DNA from 4 places in the Bradyrhizobium sp. SZCCHNR3119 genome. Region 1 is predicted to be linked to each of the others. Evidence: predicted binding sites of a transcription regulator. Region 1 holds the regulator's gene; each other region holds the start of a gene.
What was found. The regulator LexA, encoded in region 1, represses DNA repair genes until DNA is damaged. The targets are predictions, from matches to a motif close to TGTTCNNNNTGTGTTCNG.
Positions count from the first base shown of each region.

Region 2: the regulator LexA is predicted to act here: its motif matches at 1,580-1,597, upstream of QX034_RS14695 (DNA recombination protein RmuC).
Region 3: the regulator LexA is predicted to act here: its motif matches at 2,638-2,655, upstream of QX034_RS12750 (YifB family Mg chelatase-like AAA ATPase).
Region 4: the regulator LexA is predicted to act here: its motif matches at 2,663-2,680, upstream of QX034_RS06090 (ribonuclease T2).

Region 1 covers NZ_JAUEUV010000002.1:997,729-1,002,374, reverse strand. The annotation lists gene QX034_RS31980 (hypothetical protein) at 1-106, opposite strand, end outside; gene QX034_RS31975 (hypothetical protein) at 191-631, opposite strand; gene lexA (transcriptional repressor LexA) at 892-1,590, opposite strand; gene glp (gephyrin-like molybdotransferase Glp) at 1,870-3,081, opposite strand; gene QX034_RS31960 (alpha/beta hydrolase) at 3,261-4,070, opposite strand; gene QX034_RS31955 (urea carboxylase-associated family protein) at 4,111-4,646, opposite strand, start outside.
Region 2 covers NZ_JAUEUV010000001.1:3,156,256-3,160,901, reverse strand. The annotation lists gene fmt (methionyl-tRNA formyltransferase) at 1-753, opposite strand, end outside; gene def (peptide deformylase) at 930-1,457, opposite strand; gene QX034_RS14695 (DNA recombination protein RmuC) at 1,637-2,845, shown strand; gene QX034_RS14690 (GIY-YIG nuclease family protein) at 2,938-3,180, shown strand; gene QX034_RS14685 (AmpG family muropeptide MFS transporter) at 3,329-4,646, shown strand, end outside.
Region 3 covers NZ_JAUEUV010000001.1:2,734,973-2,739,618, forward strand. The annotation lists gene QX034_RS12740 (PAS domain-containing hybrid sensor histidine kinase/response regulator) at 1-351, opposite strand, end outside; gene QX034_RS12745 (hypothetical protein) at 486-956, opposite strand; gene QX034_RS12750 (YifB family Mg chelatase-like AAA ATPase) at 1,051-2,589, opposite strand; gene QX034_RS12755 (putative bifunctional diguanylate cyclase/phosphodiesterase) at 2,817-4,646, shown strand, end outside.
Region 4 covers NZ_JAUEUV010000001.1:1,255,564-1,260,209, reverse strand. The annotation lists gene QX034_RS06105 (porin family protein) at 1-232, shown strand, start outside; gene QX034_RS06100 (cold-shock protein) at 445-660, opposite strand; gene QX034_RS06095 (23S rRNA (adenine(2030)-N(6))-methyltransferase RlmJ) at 903-1,775, opposite strand; gene QX034_RS06090 (ribonuclease T2) at 1,888-2,619, opposite strand; gene QX034_RS06085 (hypothetical protein) at 2,750-3,214, opposite strand; gene QX034_RS06080 (hypothetical protein) at 3,380-3,697, shown strand; gene QX034_RS06075 (DUF3617 domain-containing protein) at 3,733-4,305, shown strand; gene QX034_RS06070 (ATP-binding protein) at 4,416-4,646, opposite strand, start outside.

The DNA of each region.
Region 1 (4,646 bases):
AGACCGCGATATCGTCGGCCGTCACGGTCAGCCATCCGAACGTGAATATGTAACGACCGGGCTCAGTGATGCGCCCGGCCTTTTGCCAATTGATCTTGTTGACCACGGGCCATTCTCCCCCCGGCGAACCATAACTTCCGCCGAGGGCCGAATGTTCCCATTTGTCTTCGCATCCGTTGCGCTTCTCAGTTCAGGTGATCGAGATCCGCCGCACCGGCGTCGTTTCGCTGCTGCTCGAAGCCTCGGTGCCCAGCGGCCTGCGCTCGGCCGGCTGCTTGGTCGCGGGCAATTGCAGCACGGTGACGCGTTGTCCCTCGCAGAGCTGGGTCACCAGCACATGCCGACCATCTGCGAACTCGATCGCATCATGGTGGCGATCGGGCACATGCTTCTCGATCGTGTTGAACTTGGCCACGCGGTCGCGGATCGTGCGGGTCCAGATCCAGCGGCTGTCGTAGCGAACGTCGTCGGCAAACGCCAATTCCGTCCCGGGCAGCATACACACGGCGACATTCGGCTCGCTCTCGGAGGCGAAGCCGCGGGTCGAGGTTCCGCGGAACGTCGTCGAGATCAGCGTTTCCCCGACTTTCGCCGGGCGGGACGCAACAGCATGCAGGCTATAGTCACACATCGGATCGCTCCTCGTTCGAGATAGCAACCCACGCTCCCCCCGGACAGGCGCAGGCCTCTATCAGAGTGGACATCAGGAACGATGTTAGCGCGTGCTTGACGGCAATTCTGCGCTGATCTGCACCCCGTACGGCGCTTCGCGATCACAAGCGTTTGAGCGTGTTGCATCGCGATCGAAGTGCAATCATCATCAGCGCCGTCGGAAGAGACCTCCAACGCGTCAGATCAAATTGCGCGCGATCCAGTTCGCGCGCGTGACGATCAGTACTTGCGGTACAGCCCGATCAGCTTGCCCTGGATCTTGACGCGGTTGGGCGGCAGGATGCGGACTTCATAAGCGGTGTTGGCCGGCTCCAGTGCGATCGAGGCGCCGCGCCGGCGGAAACGTTTCAAGGTGGCTTCCTCATCGTCGATCAGCGCGACGACGATGTCGCCGGTGTCGGCGGAGTCGTTGCGCTGGATCAGCGCCATGTCGCCATCGAGGATGCCGGCATCGACCATCGAGTCGCCGCGGACTTCCAGCGCATAATGCTCGCCGGAGCCGAGCATGTCGGCCGGGACGCTGATGGTGTGGCTGCGCGTCTGCAGCGCCTCGATCGGCGTGCCCGCAGCGATGCGGCCCATCACCGGGACGGCGACGGGACGATCGCCCTCGTCGATCGCCGGCGTGCTGGTGCGCACCTTGCCGAGATTACCTTCGATGACAGACGGCGTGAAGCCACGCCGGTTGTTCGCCGCCTGGGACAGTTCGGGCAGCTTGATCACCTCGATGGCGCGCGCGCGATTGGGCAGGCGGCGGATGAAGCCGCGCTCTTCCAGCGCGGTGATCAGACGATGGATGCCCGACTTCGAGCGCAGATCGAGTGCGTCCTTCATCTCATCGAAGGAGGGCGGCACGCCAGCTTCCCTCAGACGTTCGTTGATGAACCGCAGAAGTTCGTACTGTTTGCGCGTCAGCATCTCGACCAGATCCCCAGGTTGATGTGTCGTTCTCGCCCGAGACGTTCTTGTTCAAGACGCTCTCGTTCAAGACGTTCTCGTTTGAAGCGTTCTCGTTCGAAACGTCCTCAGTTCGCGGCGCCCGCAACATCTTCGAAACAAATCATGAACGGACACTATCTGTTCGATATGTGTTCTGCAATCATTAATTTGCAATGAAGGTGGTGCGCAAGATGCCTGCTCGATGCCCGCAAAATAGCTGCGAGATCCCTGGCGGTATATTTGGCAGCTGCACCCTGTTTAGTCTGGCAGCCTCAGAATCTCGCAGACGGAGCCGGCACTTGCCGCGGGCGCAAAAGCCGGGCGGATCACCAGGGCCTGCGATAGCGCGAGGTTGCCGAGCAGCGAGGAATCCTGATGCGTCACCGGCGTTGCGACCAGCGCGCCGTCGGCGCGCACCTCGAGCCGCGCGCGCAGATAGTCCTCGCGGACGTCGTTGGCGGCGAGGTCGCGGCCGAGCAGCGCAGTCTCGCGGGCAGGGTGGATTTGAGCCAAGCCCACGAGCTTCCGAATCAGCGGCACCAGAAACAACAGGCTGCAGACATAGGAGGAGACGGGATTGCCGGGCAGGCCGATCACGCGCATCTGGCCCAACCGTCCATGCATCATCGGTTTGCCCGGGCGCATCGCGATCTTCCAGAACGCCATGTCCACGCCCTCGGCGTCCAGCGCCTGCTTGACCAGATCATGATCGCCGACCGAGGCGCCGCCGGTCGTGATCAGGATGTCGGCTTTCGCCTCGCGCGCGCGGCGGATGCCTGCGACCGTCGAGTCCAGCGTGTCGGCGGCGATGCCGAGGTCGATGGGATCTGCACCCTCGGCGCGCGCCAGGGCGCGCAGCGCGTAGCCGTTGGAATAGACGATCTGGCCGGGACCGGGATTCGACCCCGGCATCACCAGCTCGTCGCCGGTGGCAAGCAGCGCTACCTTGGGGCGGCGGTGCACCGGGAGCTCGGGATAGTTCATGCTGGCGGCGAGCGACAGGTCGCGATCGCTCAGGCGTCGGCCGGCTTTGAGCAGCACGTCGCCTTCGTGGAAATCCGCGCCGGCCGGGCGAATATGCCGGCCCTTCCTGGCCGCTTCGGTGATGGTGACGTGGTCGCCATCCGCGATCGTGTCCTCCTGGATCACGATGGCGTCGGCGCCGTCGGGAACGACGCCGCCGGTGAAGATGCGCGCGGCCTCGCCGGGCCCGAGCGTGCGATCGAACGGCCGGCCGGCCGCGATCTCGCCGATGACCTTGAGCGTGGCGCGGGCGCGGTCGGCATCCGCGGCGCGGACCGCATAGCCGTCCATCGCCGACATCGGCTGCGGCGGCTGGGTCCGCAGCGCCGCGACGTCCCGCGCCAGCACCCGGTGATAGGCCTGGTCCAGCGCGACCTTTTCCTCCGGCAGCGGCGCGGCGCCGTCGAGCACCAAGGCCAAGGCATCAGAGACCGGCATCAGGGCCATGAAGAGTTCCTTCCGAACAGGCCGGCGCAGCGCCGACCGATTCCGCCTTCTAATCGAAGCTTCGATGCAAGGCCAAGCGCTTCGGCGGCAGGGCCGTCAGGACAGTCGATCGGTGGCCGCCCAGATACGCCGCTGCTTCGCCCTCCAGGTATCGTCAGACGTTGTCTGCAGATGCTCACTCACAGTCGCGCGAGAAACTCCGTGAGCAGGACGGTCACCTCGGCTGGCCGCTCCAGGCTCGGCAGGTGCGCCGTGCCGGTCAATTCGCGTCCCGATCCGTTCGGCATCGTCGCTGCCATCAGGCGGCTTCGCTCTTGAATATGAGGGAAATCAAGGTCGCCCCAGATCACGAGCGAGGGCGAGGAGATTTCGCCGAGGCACGGGAAGGCGGGCGTCGCATCGAGGTTCGCACCGATCGGCGGCGACCGCAGCGCAATGGCATTCTTGTCGATGAACAGCCGGCGCAGCTCACCGGCAACGCGGCCTTCGGCTTGGAGTGGACCGTCCAGCCACATGTGGGCCTTGATCGCGCAGACTCGATCCCAATCGCAGGCCGCCTCGGCTTCCGCAAGCTGTGTCATCAGATCCGCGATTGCGGGTAGATAGACCGGTTCGGGCGCGCCGCTGACCGATGGCGCGACCAGCACCAGCGCCCGGACGTGGGATGGATAACGAAGCGCGAAGTCGAGCGCGATTCGTCCGCCTTGTGAGCAGGCGACAAGGATCGCAGGCGTGCCGCTTGCGACGGTGTCTATCACCGCCAGCAAATCCGCCACTTGAGAATGGCCTTCCTTCTCCGCGGCAGTCCCGCCAAAGCCGCGACGGTCATAGGCGATCGCCATATGCGTCGCACTGATGGCATCCACTTGCGCGCGCCACATCATGCGGTCGAAAACCGCAGCATGCAGAAAGACGACCGGTTGGCCGTGACCGACGACATCGGTAGCAAGCCGCGCGCGGCCTGTGATGATTTGACGGGGTGCGCTCATCGACTTCGATCCTGGAAGTGCGGCTGTGCAGTCGCCGATGCTAAGCGGGCGCGCCATGGCGGCGATGGTAGCCGCTCGGCGCTGGCCACGTCCAGCTGGCAAGCGTTGATCGATCCGGCTCGAAGATCTCGATCTTGAGCGGATAGCACGCGGCGGCATCGCTCGAATGGGTCGCGCTGCAATCGCCGCCGGGACAGGCCGACAGCGCGCCGAGCAGATCGATCTCGGCGAAGAACTCGATGAAGTCGCCGGGACGGACCGGGCTCGCCTTCATGAAATATTGCTGCGTATCCTTGGTGAAGCCGGTGCACATGAAGACGTTGAGCACGTCGTGCACGTGGTGCTCGACCGTATCGGGCTCGGACTTCAATTCGGCGCCGAGCGCGCGCGCCAGGTTGGAATGGCAGCAGAAGTCGTAAACGCGGCCGTTCAACCGCAGGTTGGTGTAGGGATCGCAGCGTGTGCCGATGACGTCGTGCACACCGGCGCCATCCGCATCCCAGCCGTACCAGCCGAGCGTGTCATGGCTGATGGTCGCCATCGGCCTCAGATAAGGCATGCTGCTCCAGAGCCGGT
Region 2 (4,646 bases), on a different contig from region 1:
AATCTTGACGCGAACCGCTTCGCCGTCCACCTCGACCTCGCTCCAGGCGCCCGGAAATGGCGACAGCCCATGGATGTGGCGCAGCACCGCGTGCGCCGGCTTGTTCCAGTCGATCCGCGCTTCCGCCTTGTCGATCTTGGCCGCGTAAGTGACGCCGTCCGCCGGCTGCTTCGTCAATGTGAGGTCGCCATGCGCCAGCGCTGCCATCGCACGCACCATCAGACCGGCGCCGATCGCGGCGAGCTGATCGTGCAGATCGGACGCGGTCATCGCATCCGATATCGCAATGCGTTCACCCATCGCGATATCGCCGGTGTCGAGGCCGGCATCCATCTTCATTACCATGACGCCGCTCTCGGCGTCGCCTGCCATGATGGCGCGATTGATCGGCGCGGCGCCACGCCAGCGCGGCAGCAGCGAGGCATGCAGATTGTAGCAGCCGAGCCGTGGCGCATCGAGGATGGCCTGGGGGAGGATCATGCCATAGGCCACGACCACGGCCGCGTCGGCATTGTGGGCGCGAAACTCAGCGAGCGCCGCCTCGGTCTTCAGCGTCTTCGGCGTGAACACGGGAATCCCGAGCCGCCGCGCCTCCTGCTCCACCGGTGTCGGCTGCAGCGCAAGCCCGCGGCGGCCGCCGGGCTTCGGTGCGCGGGTATAGACGGCCGCGATCTCGTGGCCGTCGGCGGCGAGCTCGCGCAAGGTCGGCACGGCGAAATCCGGCGTACCCATGAAGATCAGGCGAAGGGGCATTGGCGCAATCTCGTCTTGCGAGGTCAGCCTCCCTGCGCTCGTCACGCCCGCACTTGTCGCGGGCATCCACGTCTTTGGTCGTTCAAGGCCGCAGCGTGGATGGCCGGGGTCGCTTGGCTTGTCGTGCTAAGACGCGCTTCGCGCTTTTGCCCGGCCATGACGGAGAGAGACGTCGATCATTCCGCCGCGCGCTTGGCGGCTTTGGCGAACTTCTTCATGACGCGGTCGCGCTTCAGTTTCGACAAATAGTCGATGAAGAGCACCCCGTTGAGGTGGTCGATCTCATGCTGGATGCAGGTGGCATAGAGGCCCTCGGCGTCCTCCTCATGCACCTTGCCGTCCAGATCGGTGAAACGGACCCGCACCTTCGCGGGCCGCTCGACCTCCTCGTAATATTCGGGGATCGACAGACAGCCCTCCTGATAGACGGACATTTCGTCCGACCTGGACAATATCTCCGGGTTGATGAAGACGCGCGGCTCCGGATTGCCCTCGCCATTCTCGTCCCGCTTGGACAGATCCATGGTGATGAGGCGCAAGGGTTGCGCGACCTGGATCGCGGCGAGCCCGATCCCGGGCGCGTCGTACATGGTCTGGAACATGTCGTCGACCAGCTGCCGGATCTCCGGCGTCAGCTTTTCGACAGGTTTGGACACCAGCCGCAACTGCTTGTCGGGCAGGATGATGATTTCTCGTAAGGCCATGGCGGGCGATTTAAGCGCCGGACGGCACGCGGTCAATCTGAACCGCCGACGCTTAAGTCATCGCGAACCGTGTTTTTTAGAACCTCGTTAACCAAGAGTTTTAACCCGCGGTTAACCATAAATGTTCTTATTTTGTTCCTATTTACTCAGGAATCTGGTATAGGGGTCCGATGACCTCCGTGAACCCTGTCGTCTTCGCGATCGGCGATCTGCCGGTCCGGGCCTCTGACGCACTGCTCGGCTTCGGCGCGCTAGTGCTGTTGCTCCTTGTTGCCATCACGGTGGCGGTGGCCCGGTCCGGGCGGCGCGGCGCAGCGCTTGCAATGATGCAGGCCATGCGCGCCGACGAGCTGGAGCTGCGCCTGTCCGAAATGCTGCGGGTTCAGAACGAGGCCTCCGGCCGCGTCGATGCGATGACGCAGGTGCTCGCCGGCCGCCAGGCGGAGCTCGCGCGCGCCGTCAACGAGCGGCTGGATTCGGTGACGCATCGCGTCGGCCAGTCGATGGAGCAGACGACGCGCCACACGATGGATTCCTTGCGCGTGCTGCACGAGCGGCTCGGCATCATCGACAACGCGCACAAGGACCTGACCGAGCTGACAACACAGGTCACGACCTTGCGCGACGTGCTCGCCAACAAGCAGGCGCGCGGCGCCTTCGGCCAGGCGCGAATGGAGGCGATCGTCCAGGATGGACTGCCGAAAGGCAGCTACGCATTCCAATACACGCTGACCAGCGGGAAACGGCCGGACTGCGTCGTATTCCTGCCCGATCAGCGTCCGCTGTGCATCGATGCGAAATTTCCGCTGGAAGCCGTCACCGCACTGCATGATGCGCGCAGCGACGAGGAGAAGCGATTCGCCTGCCAGCGGCTGCGTGCCGACGTGCTCAAGCACGTCAACGACATCGCCGAGAAATACCTGATCACCGGCGAGACCCAGGACACCGCGCTGATGTTCGTCCCCTCGGAATCGGTCTATGCGGAGATCCATGACGGCTTCGACGACGTGATCCAGAAGGCCTATCGCGCCCGAATCGTGCTGGTATCGCCGTCGCTGCTGATGCTCGCGATCCAGGTAATGCAGCAGATCATGAAGGACGCGCGCATCCGCGACGCCGCCGACCAGATCCGCAACGAGGTCATGCACCTCGGCGACGATCTCGGTCGTCTGCGCGAGCGCGTGCTCAAGCTGCAGAAGCATTTCGGTGACGTGAACGAGGATGTCAGGCAGATCCTGATCTCCGCCGACAAGATCGAGAAGCGCGCCGGCCGCATCGAGGAGCTCGATTTCAGCAAGCCCGACGCATCAGTCGATTCCCCGCGGATCACCCCGGCCGCGGCGCCGGACTTGTTCCCTCTCTCAGGCCGGATGCAGGCGGGAGAGTGAGTTGGCTTGCTGCATTTGGGGGACGAAGCCTACTCAGCAAAAGTCGTCATCGCCCGGCTTGACCGGGCGATCCAGTATCCCAGAGACCGTAGATGGGCGCACGCAGCTTCTACGTTTACATTCTCGCAAACCGTATCGGCGGCACACTGTATATTGGTGTCACCAACGATCTGATGCGGCGGGTTGCGGAACATGGGATGAAAGTGGCCGACGGCTTCACTAAGCGATACGACGTTGCTCGCCTCGTTTATTTCGAAGTCTTCGATCAGGTTGAACCAGCGATCCGGCGCGAAAAACGACTGAAGAAGTGGCCACACGATTGGAAACTTCTCTGATCGAAAGAGAAAACCCGAACTGGATTGACCTCTATCCGCAAATTGCCGGAGCTCTATAATTACTGCCTCTGGAATACGGGGGCGCCCGGTCAAGCCGGGCGACGACGAGTGTTTTGGTGGAGGCGACTAAATCTGCTACACGCCTTCCATGACCGCACCCGACGCCGCATCCGACATCAGCGCCGATAACGGCTCGCACGAGGCCGATGCCCCCGCCCCCACCTGGCGCGAGAGCATCGCCGTCTACCTGCAGCCCCGCGTGCTGGTGGTGCTGTTCCTGGGCTTCTCCTCCGGCCTGCCGCTGGCGCTGTCCGGCTCGACATTGCAGATCTGGATGCGCGAGCTCGGCGTCGATCTCGGAACGATCGGCCTGTTCGCCCTGGTCGGCACGCCCTACACGCTGAAATTCCTGTGGGCGCCTTTGGTCGATGCGCTGCACGTGCCGCTGTTCACGGCCGCCTTCGGCCGCCGCCGCGGCTGGCTGGTCTTCGCGCAATTGCTGCTGATTGCCGCGATCATCCTGCTCGCGCTGACTGATCCTGCGCGGGCGCCGTTCATGGTGGCACTGGCCGCGCTCCTGGTCGCAGCAACCTCATCGACCCAGGACATCGTGGTCGACGCGTTCCGCGTCGAAAGTCTGCCCGAAAGCGAGCAGGCCGCCGGCATGGCCGCTTATGTCGCCGCCTACCGCATCGGCATGCTGATTTCGACGGCCGGCACACTTGTCGTCGTCTCGGCGTTCGAAAGCCGCGGGCTGCCGCGAGCTTCATCGTGGATGTGGGGCTACGTCGTCATGGCCGCGCTGGTGCTGATCGGCACTGTCACAGCTCTCCTCGCGACCGAGCCGGCGCAATCCAAGACGGCTGAGGCAGCGACGGCCGCGGACACGGCAATGACGCGCGTGATCCATGCCGCGATCGGCGCCTTCTCCGAATTCCTCAGCCGCAAGGATGCGCTGGCCGCGCTGGCCTTCGTGGTGCTGTTCAAGTTCACCGATGCGTTTTCGGGCACGATGACGGCGCCGTTCGTGATCGATCTCGGCTTCAGCAAGGTCGATTATGCCGCGATCGTCAAAGGCGTTGGGCTTGCCGCCACGCTCGCGGGCGGCTTTGCCGGGGGCTTCGTGGCGCGGCGTTATTCGCTCGCGACCAGCCTGTGGATCGGCGGTGCGGTGCAGGCGCTGGCCAATCTCTCCTTCTCCTGGCTCGCGATCACCGGCGTCAACCAATGGGCGCTGGCGCTCGCCATCTCAGCGGAGAATTTCACCAGCGCCGTCGGCACCGTGATCTTCGTCGCCTATCTTTCCGCGCTGTGCCAGAACCCGCTGCACACTGCGACTCAATATGCCTTGCTCACGGCGCTCGCAGCGGTGGGACGGACTTATCTCTCGTCAGGCGCGGGCTACGTGGCGAAGGCGACCGGCTGGCCGCTGTTCTTCGCCATCTGCGTGCTGGTGGCGATCCCAA
Region 3 (4,646 bases), on a different contig from region 1:
CTGGGACTCGAACAGGCTGCGGGCTCGCTGCTCGGCTTCCTGCAGCTCCCAGTTCCGGTCGGCGAGCACCTCGTTGTGGAGCGCGAGCTTGTGGAGCTTCTTGGCGACGAAGCGTAGCCGCATGCTGAGCGTTGCGAGCGCAACGCAGGCGATCGCGAACAGAAAGCTGGCGCCGATCGCAAAGGCATGCGGATTGTAGCCCGAGTTTTCGGACAGGCTGGCCTTGATGAAGCCGTAGGCGCCGCCGAACCCGGCGGAGAAGATCATCAGCGAGCGCAGAATGGCGATCACAAGCTGGTGGCGGCGCGCGAAGCGGAGCAAGCGCAGCTTGATGCGGAAGAACCGTCCCATCGCCATACCCCTGATGAATTCGAACGTTGCCGATCAGTCCAACCAACATGCGGTTGCTATCTTGCGGAGAGCTTGAGCCGGTGTTCAGCAGCGGCGTTGCCGTGCGAACAAGGTGAACGAGGTCCTAATTCCGTTCAGAACTGCGCGTCGGCCAGGTGCGATCTGCCGCCGTGCGCGCCGACGATCAGCGCGGCCGCCTGGCGCGCGGTGACGCGCGTGAATCGGACAAATATCCGATAGTCAGCAGGGCCGTCCGCTGTGAGATAAATCCGCAACGGCGGGTTCTGTGCGGGATTGGCGGCCAGTGCGACGAACTCGGTCGCCGCCGCGGCGCCGCAGCCTTTGTCATCCGCCACCGTCCCATCGTCGACGATGACGAGATCGGCGGTCTCAGGGCTGTCCGTCAGGGCGACACGAACCGTGGCAAGCGCAGGGTCATCGGTGAAGTCGACGTGGAGGTCGGCATGAAATGGCGTAGAGCCGATCTCGACGGCGTCGGCGCCGACGACGATGCAGGGGCGAGCCGCGGAGGATAATTCGATCTTGCCGACGACCGCCGCCGTCACCGCGAGGGTGATCATCACCAGCACTTTGAAACGCAACATCACATACCCGCCAATCCCGAGCCGACAACACCGGCTGTTATGGTTGGCGGAGTGTAAAGGGAACTGGTTACCGTCCTGTTGACGGAGGAGCGGCTCAGGCCGCGTGCCGCGCTTCGTCCGCGAGCGCGCGATAGGACAAGGCTTCGGCCAGATGCAGCCGCCCGATCTTGTCGGCATGGTCGAGATCGGCGAGCGTCCGGGCGACGCGCAGCACCCGATGATAGCCGCGTGCCGACAGCCGCATGGTCTCCGCAGCTTCGCGCAGCAGCTTCTGGCCTTGCGCATCGGGCTTTGCGATCTCGTCCAGCACGGCAGCCGGCGCCTCGGCATTGGTGCGGACTTGCGGCAGGCCGGCTGCCGCGTAACGCGCAAGCTGGATGCCGCGCGCCGTTGCGACGCGCGCAGCGACCTCCTTCGAGCCCTCGGCGGCTGGCGGCAGGATCAGATCGGCTGCGGTCACCGCGGGCACTTCGATGCGCAGGTCGATGCGGTCCATCAGCGGACCGGAGATGCGCATCTGATAGTCCGCGGTGCAACGCTCGATCCGGTTGCGCTTGCAGGCATAGCCGGGCTCGAAGGCGTTGCCGCAGCGGCAGGGATTCATCGCTGCGACCAGCATGAAGCGGGCAGGATAGGTCACGCGATGGTTGGCGCGCGAGATCGAGACCTCGCCATTCTCCAGCGGCTGACGCAGCGAGTCGAGCACGCGCGGATCGAACTCCGGCAGCTCGTCCAGGAACAGCACGCCCTGATGGGCGAGAGAAATCTCGCCGGGCTTGGCGCGCAGGCCGCCGCCGGTCAGTGCCGCCATGCTGGCCGAATGATGCGGGCTGCGGAACGGCCGTCGCGAGGTCAGCGCGCCGCCCTCGATCTCGCCGGCCACCGAGGCGATCATCGAGACTTCAAGGAGCTCGGCCGGTGACAGCGGCGGCAGGATCGATGGCAACCGCGCCGCCAGCATCGACTTGCCGGCGCCGGGCGCACCGATCATCAGCAGATGATGGCCGCCTGCCGCGGCGATCTCGAGCGCCCGCTTGGCGCTCTCCTGGCCTTTGATGTCGCGCAGGTCGAGCGCGCTCGACGGCGCCTCGTGGATCTTCGGCTGCGGCCGCGACAGCACCTGCGTGCCCTTGAAATGGTTGGCGATCTGGATCAGCGAGCTTGCCGCAATGATCTGGATATCGGGGCTGGCCCAGGCCGCTTCGGCCCCGCACGCAGCCGGACAGATCAGGCCTTCCTCGCGGGCATTGGCACCGATCGCGGCCGGCAGCACGCCGGCGACAGGCGCAATCGAGCCGTCGAGGCCGAGTTCGCCCAGCACGGTGAAGCCGCTCAGCGCATCCGGCGGGATGGCGCCGATCGCGGCCATCAGGCCGAGCGCGATCGGCAGGTCGTAATGGCTACCTTCCTTGGGCAGGTCGGCTGGCGCCAGGTTCACGGTGATCCGCCGGGCCGGCAGCGCAAGACCCGACGCGATCAGCGCCGAGCGCACCCGCTCGCGCGCTTCCGAGACCGCCTTGTCCGGCAGGCCGACGATGGCAAAGGCCGGCAACCCCGGCGCAACCTGGACCTGCACGTCCACTGCGCGGGCTTCGATCCCTTCAAAGGCAACGGTAGTGACGCGCTGGACCATGCCGCCCTCCCCAACGGGTGGAAGGTAACTGAAGACGCCAGTAGCCGCAAGAACAATACATGAACACGAGGAGGCGCCGCTGCGCGGCAATCAAGGACATCCGCCGGAGCGAATTAACGTCGCCTTAGGCCCCACTCTGGATGCTCGTTCCGCGCGAGCGGATCCTCCGGGCCACAATCACCACGTCGTTCCGTCAATTCGACCATTGAAGGCCGCCAGTGCCAAGCATGCAGATCAAGGATAGCGAGCTGAGGCCGGCGGCACTTGCGAGAGCGCAGGCGACGAGCCTGCTGCAAAATATCGCCCTGACTTTGCTCTCGAACGTTGCGATCGCGGTCTCGCTCGCGCTGCTGATCTATCTCGAGCATGGAGGGACGATCATCTCCTCCTGGCTCGCCGCCGCGGTCGCCTTTGCACTGGTCCGGGCCTGGTGGATTCTGAGGATGAAATCCTCGGGAATGCTGGAAACCGATCCGCAGCGGGTGCTGCGGTCCCTGACCGTCGCGGCGTTCCTGAGCGGGCTGCTATGGTCGGTCGTGCCGCTCTGCTTCGGGGCTTTCCTCGCCACGCAGACGATATACTGCGTTGTCTTCATCATGGCCGGGACGACGACCGGCGCAATCATCCAGAGTCTCGCCTATTCGCCGCCGGCGATTGCGTTTGGCGCGCCGCTCATGGGGGCCACGCTGTCGAGGATGCTGATGTCCGGGAGCGGCGTCAGCTACATCATCGCGCTCGACGTCCTCTTCCTGACCTTGATGCTGTTCCGGGCTGCCCGCGTCGGAGAGCGCGGCTTCATCGCCAGCCAAGTCACCGCATTCGAAGCCACGGACCTTGCCTCCTCGCTTGCGGAAGCCAACAGCGAGGTGCTGCATTCCAACCGCGCGCTGGAACGCCTCGTGCGCACCGATGCGCTGACCGGGCTTGCCAACCGGAGTCACTTCCGCGACGTCGCCGACGCGGCGTGCTCCGCTGGGCGGGGCGTCGCGTTCCTGCTGTTCGACATCGACAACTTCAAGACGATCAACGACACGCGCGGCCATGAAGCCGGGGATCGCGTCCTCGCGGCGGTAGCCGACGTGCTCCGGTCCAGCTGCGAGGCAGATGACCTGCCGGTACGGCTGGGCGGCGATGAGTTTATCGTGGTGTTCCAGGGCCGTGATGTCGAGGAGCGCGCCATCGCCTTCGCCGAACGGCTCAGCGAAGGCTTGCTGCAGCCATTGGCAATCGCAGGCCAGCCACAGTCCATCAGCTGCTCGATCGGCATCGCCGCGCACCTCGACGGCGATATCGATGTCGAGGTGCTCTGCGCCCGAGCCGATGCGGCGCTCTATCGGGCCAAAGAGGATGGGCGCGCCTGCATACGCGTGTTCGACGCGCAGATGCAGATTGAGCTGGCGCTGCAGCGTTGCCTCGATCTCGAACTGCCGCAGGCCCTGGCACGCGGTGAGCTCCACCTCGAATTCCAGCCGCAGGTCGTGATGGCGACGCGCGAGGTGATCGGCTTTGAAGCCCTGCTCCGCTGGCGGCACCCGCGGGTCGGCATGATCCCGCCGCCGGAGATTGTGCGTGCTGCCGTTCGGCTACGCTTGTCGGACAAGCTCACGAGCTTCGTCGCCGAACGGGCCTGCGCATTCGTGCGGGCGCTCGACGCGAGTCACGCGCCAAACGCCAAAGTCGCGATCAACGTCTCGCCGCGCGAGTTTTCGATCCATTCGCCTGCGACAATCCTCAACGACGCAGCGCAGCGATACGGCATCGACCCGCGGCGAATCGAGATCGAAATCACCGAGGAGGCGATGTTCGATCCGAAGCGTTGCGCGCAGGAGCTGGAGCTGATCCACGCATACGGATTTGGTCTGGCAATCGATGATTTCGGCGTCGGTCACTCCTCGATCTCCAACCTGGTGGCCCTTGAGCTCGATACCATCAAGATTGATCGCTCATTCGTCCATGGCCTCACGACGAGCTGCCGAAACCAACAACTGATCACGGCAATTACCGCGGTCGCCTTGCCGCTCGGGCACAGGATCATCGCCGAGGGAGTGGAGACGGAG
Region 4 (4,646 bases), on a different contig from region 1:
CGGCGGTCTCGCCTTCGGCGAGCTGCGCGGCGAAACCTTCGGCCTGTCCGAATCGCATTCGACGATCGGCTGGACCTTGGGCGCAGGCACCGAATTCGGGCTGGCGCAGAACTGGACCGCCAAGATCGAATATCTCTATGTCGATCTCGACAGCAGCAATTTCGTGGTTACGGGGGCGAAGAACGACTATCGGTTTGGAGTGGTGCGCGCAGGCATCAACTTCCACTTCTGATAGGAAGAAGAAACCGCAAAAATCATAACCTCCCGGCCGCGCGCGGCCGGGATTTTTTTGCATCATCTACGCGAATGTCGGCTGCGAGCTTCGCCGCACACGAGCCGGCTGCGCCGTCCGCGGCTCCAAGTTCAAACGACAAACAAAAGGACGTTCGTATTCCTCGCCTTCGCACTCCGCCGCAAACTGCGGACGAGTGTCGATCGGCGGCCTTACGACGACAGCACCAGATTGACCGCCTTCGGGCCCTTGCCCTTCTTGTCCGGTTCAACCTCGAAGCTGATCCGCTGTCCTTCAGTCAGATCCTTCAATCCGGCGCGCTCGACCGCGGTGATATGCACGAACACGTCGCGCCCGCCATCATCCGGTTTGATGAAGCCGTAGCCGCGTTCACCATTGAAGAACTTGACCGTACCCGTCATTGGCATCGGGAAACTCCTCCCCCCGCATTGCTTCCTCCACTGCGCGACATGCGCAGCGTCCGACCGGGCATCACTGAATCGGAAAGCGTGGCCACCTTTACGAGCCGACATTGTGCATGTGTCGGGTCGCTCGGATTCTTGTTGGGCCTTGATCACCCCGCCGCAACCATTCGCGGAAGCGGAACGTAAAGCCAGTCTCAATCAGTTATTTTACTACGGTTCCTCGGCAATTGCCTATGGATTTTCGACTAATTGCCGGCCCCGGCTTTGGGGAACTCGAGCCGGAAGCGCGCGGCCCCGCCCTGGCCGAGCGGCTTCTCCAACTCATGCAGGATGACCTTAAGCTCGTCATGCAACGTCCAGGGCGGGTTCACGACCAGGAGGCCGGTAGTGGCCAGCCCCTCTCCGGCGACCTGCGGCGCCACGCTGAACTCGACACGTAACAACTTACCGGGCGGTTTTGCCGCCGCCGCCAGCCCCGCCACGTGCTGCACCAACTCGTCGGTCGCACGGCGGCTCTTTGCTGGATACCAGAGCAAATAGATACCAGTCGGCCACTTGGCGAATGCGATTGCGAAGCGCTCGCCCAACCGCTCGAATTCATCCTTCGCCTCGAAGGGGGGATCGATCAGCACGAGGCCGCGCCGTTCGTTTGGCGGCACGAAAGCCGGCAGCGCCACCCAGCCATCGAGATCGACGACGCGGGCCTGGGTATCGCGCCGCAGCACGTCGATCAGATGCTTGCGCGGGACAGGTGCGAGCTCGCAGGCCGTCATCCGGTCCTGCGGCCGCAGGAGGGCGCGCGCGATCAAGGGCGAACCGGGATAGGCGGCGAGTTCGGCCTTGGGATTGAAGGCCCGGACGATGTCGAGATAGGGCGCCACCAGAGCAAGCGCCTGATCGCAGAACCGCGCCTGCATGATGCGGGCAATTCCGGTCCGCCATTCGCCGCTGCGGCTGGCCTCCTCGCCCGTGAGGTCGTAGAGACCCGCGCCGGCATGGGTGTCGATCACGCGGAACGCGGCCGGCTTCTCCTGCAGATAGATCAGGATGCGCGTGAGCACGATGTGCTTGATGACGTCGGCGAAGCCGCCGGCATGAAAGGCGTGACGGTAGTTCATCGCTGTGAGTTACGACGTCTTGCGACGAAAGTAACCCTGCATCATCACGGAAACAGCGCTCATCAGCGATGGCGCCGTTCCAGGGATTACGCCTTGAACGAGATCGCGGGCCTCAGCCGCCGCGGATTGGCGGCATCGTGACTTCGTCGCGGCGGCAGGCCTGGCGATCGATCTCATCGCAGGAGCGGAACTGCAGCTCCTTCGAGAGGCAGATCCTGACCTCGCTGAGCCGGGTGCGGTTGCAGGTCACGGCGACGGCGGAATTGGTGAGGTTGGGATTGGCCTTGACGAAGGCCTCCTCGACCGCGGCCGGCGTCACCGTCTTGGGCTCGGACAAGTCGAGGAATTCCGGCGGAATCTTGATCACCGCCCGAGCCTTGCGGATGGTCTCGAAATAGGCCTTGGCCGGCAGTCCGGAGCAGGTGCCGTGCTTGTCCCACTCGTTGTAGATCAGCCCCGGCGCCGGCATCAGGTCGAGCATCGAGACCATGATGTTGCGCGGCAGCCGCGGCGACGGCTGCTCGCAATACTCCGGATAGCCGTTCTCATATTGCGGCCAGAGCCCGTGGACCACGAAAGAGTAGGGACGGCCGCTGCACTGCTGGGACCGTCCGCCATTGCCGCGCTCCTCGACGTCCGCGCAGAACGAGGGCGACCAGGACAAGGACAGCACGTAAAAATCGAATGCGCCCGGTGCGTTCTGGCGGCGGTCTTGCGCCTGGGCTGGCGAGAGCTGGGCCGACCACAGGGTGATCCCGCTGAGCGCGAGAGCGGCGAGGATCTGAATTGTCCGCAGTCCGCGGCCGGAGTAGGTGGGCAGGCGATCAGACAACCGATCCAACATGGCGAGCTCCCAGGAACATGGCGAGAACTCTACCAGGAGGCGAAAGAACAATTCAAGAACAAAATTGGAGCCGCGCGCCGGCGAAAGCCTGCGACGCGTCTCGTCCAGTCCCGTTCAGTCGGTGGGAGTCTTAGGGCTTCGCCGCGCGGCAGGCGGGGTTGAAGGCCCAGTTGCGGTCGAGGCCGACCACGCAGAATTCGACACCCTCGCCGTAACCGGCAAAGCCGGCATCCTCGATCAGCGAGAAATTGACGGTGCGCGCCTTGCCGTCGCTGATCATCGCGGTGCCGGTGCAGTAGCGTCGCGGAATATTGTCGGACTGCCAGGGCCGGAAAGCGATTTCGTGGATGTTTGAAAAGCCCGTGATGGTCAACGAGGAATTCCAGAACGTGCTTTCCTTGTCCCGGAAGTCGCTGGCGACTCTGGACAGGGCCGATTCGCAGGGGGACAGGCGGCCATCATATTTCGGACCCGACAGCCAGAAGTTCAGCTCGAGCGGGTTGGCAGCTTGCGCTGGGGCAACAGCCGTGACAACGCCGAGCACCGCGCCGCAGACAGCGCCAATGGTCTTGAACGAGATGCTGAGGTCGCGCATAGGCCATCCGCAAAGCTGGAGAGAAGAATGGAACGTGCCGTGCCGGCCTGATGAGGTCAAGTGCAACGCGGCAACACTCCACGACAAGTCGGGGACTCCGCGCGCGGTGTTCTTTTCTTGCGCGGACAGCCCATTTAGGATGGGAGCTAACCGATGGAGATTGCAATGCTGATGACGAAGCCCAGTTTTTTCGACGTCGTTTCCAAGGCCGTCGGGCTGATGGCCGTGGGCGTCGCGCTGGCTGCAGGCCCGGCTCGGGCCGACTGGGTGCCGGCATTCAAGGGTAATGACACCGGCGGCATCATCGCCTATTCGCTCGCCCAGACCACCGATGCCAGGCAGTTGGCGGTCGACCACTGCGCGTCCTACGGCAAGGTGGTCAAGTTCCTGGCGGTGGACGCCCGGTATGGCGGCTATTTGTCGTTCTCGTGCCGTTGGGTGCCGTACGACTCGGCGCAGCGTCCGTTGCGCACGCTGTACTGAGCCGGTCTGGAATCACCCGGGAAGCTGAGGCGAATATGATCCGCGGACAGGTCGGCGCGAAGCTGTTGGGATGCAGCGTGCTGCTCGCGGCATCCCTCAGCAACGCATTCGCCGCCGAGCTGCCGACCCGCAAGCCGGGGCTTTGGGAAATGAAGATGGTCAGGACGGGCTCGCAGATGCCCGACATGACCATGCAGCACTGCACCGACGAGACCACCGACAAGGACCTCAACAACATGGTCTCGCCGATGGCCAAGCAGATCTGCTCCAAGCAGGACGTGCAGAAGACGCCGACCGGCTATGTCGTCGATTCGGTATGCAGCATGCGCGGCGTGAACACCGCCTCACATGCCGAGATCACCGGCGACTTCAACTCGGCCTACACGGTGAAGACGACCTCACACAGCGAGGGCGTGAGCAATGTCGTGCGCGACACCAGCCTGGCCAAGGTCCTGCGCGACACCACGATGACGATCGAGGCGAAGTGGTTGGGGGCCTGCAAGCCGGGTCAGAAGCCCGGTGACATCGTGATGCCAGGCGGTGGCTTCAAGCTGAACGTCAAAGACATGGACAAGCTGAAGGCATTGATTCCCGGCGCCAAGCAGTAGGCGGGATTCGAGCGCAGGCACAGGGGCATCACTGAGGCCCCGGCGACACCCGAGCGTCCGATTCCTACACTCCGCGAGCCTGTCGCTTGGCTGCCATGCTTTTGCAGCCTTCACACCGGAATGCGCACCGTCGCGCGCAGGCCGCCCGCCGGGCTCTCGCCCAGCATGATGTCGCCGCCATGGGAGCGGGCGATGTCGCGGGCGATCGCAAGCCCGAGACCGGTGCCGCCCTCGTCCTGATTGCGCGCATGATCGAGCCGCAGGAACGGCTTGAACACCTCCTCGCGCATCGCCTGCGGAATGCCCGGGCCGTCATCATCGACGGTGATCGTGAGGTAGCG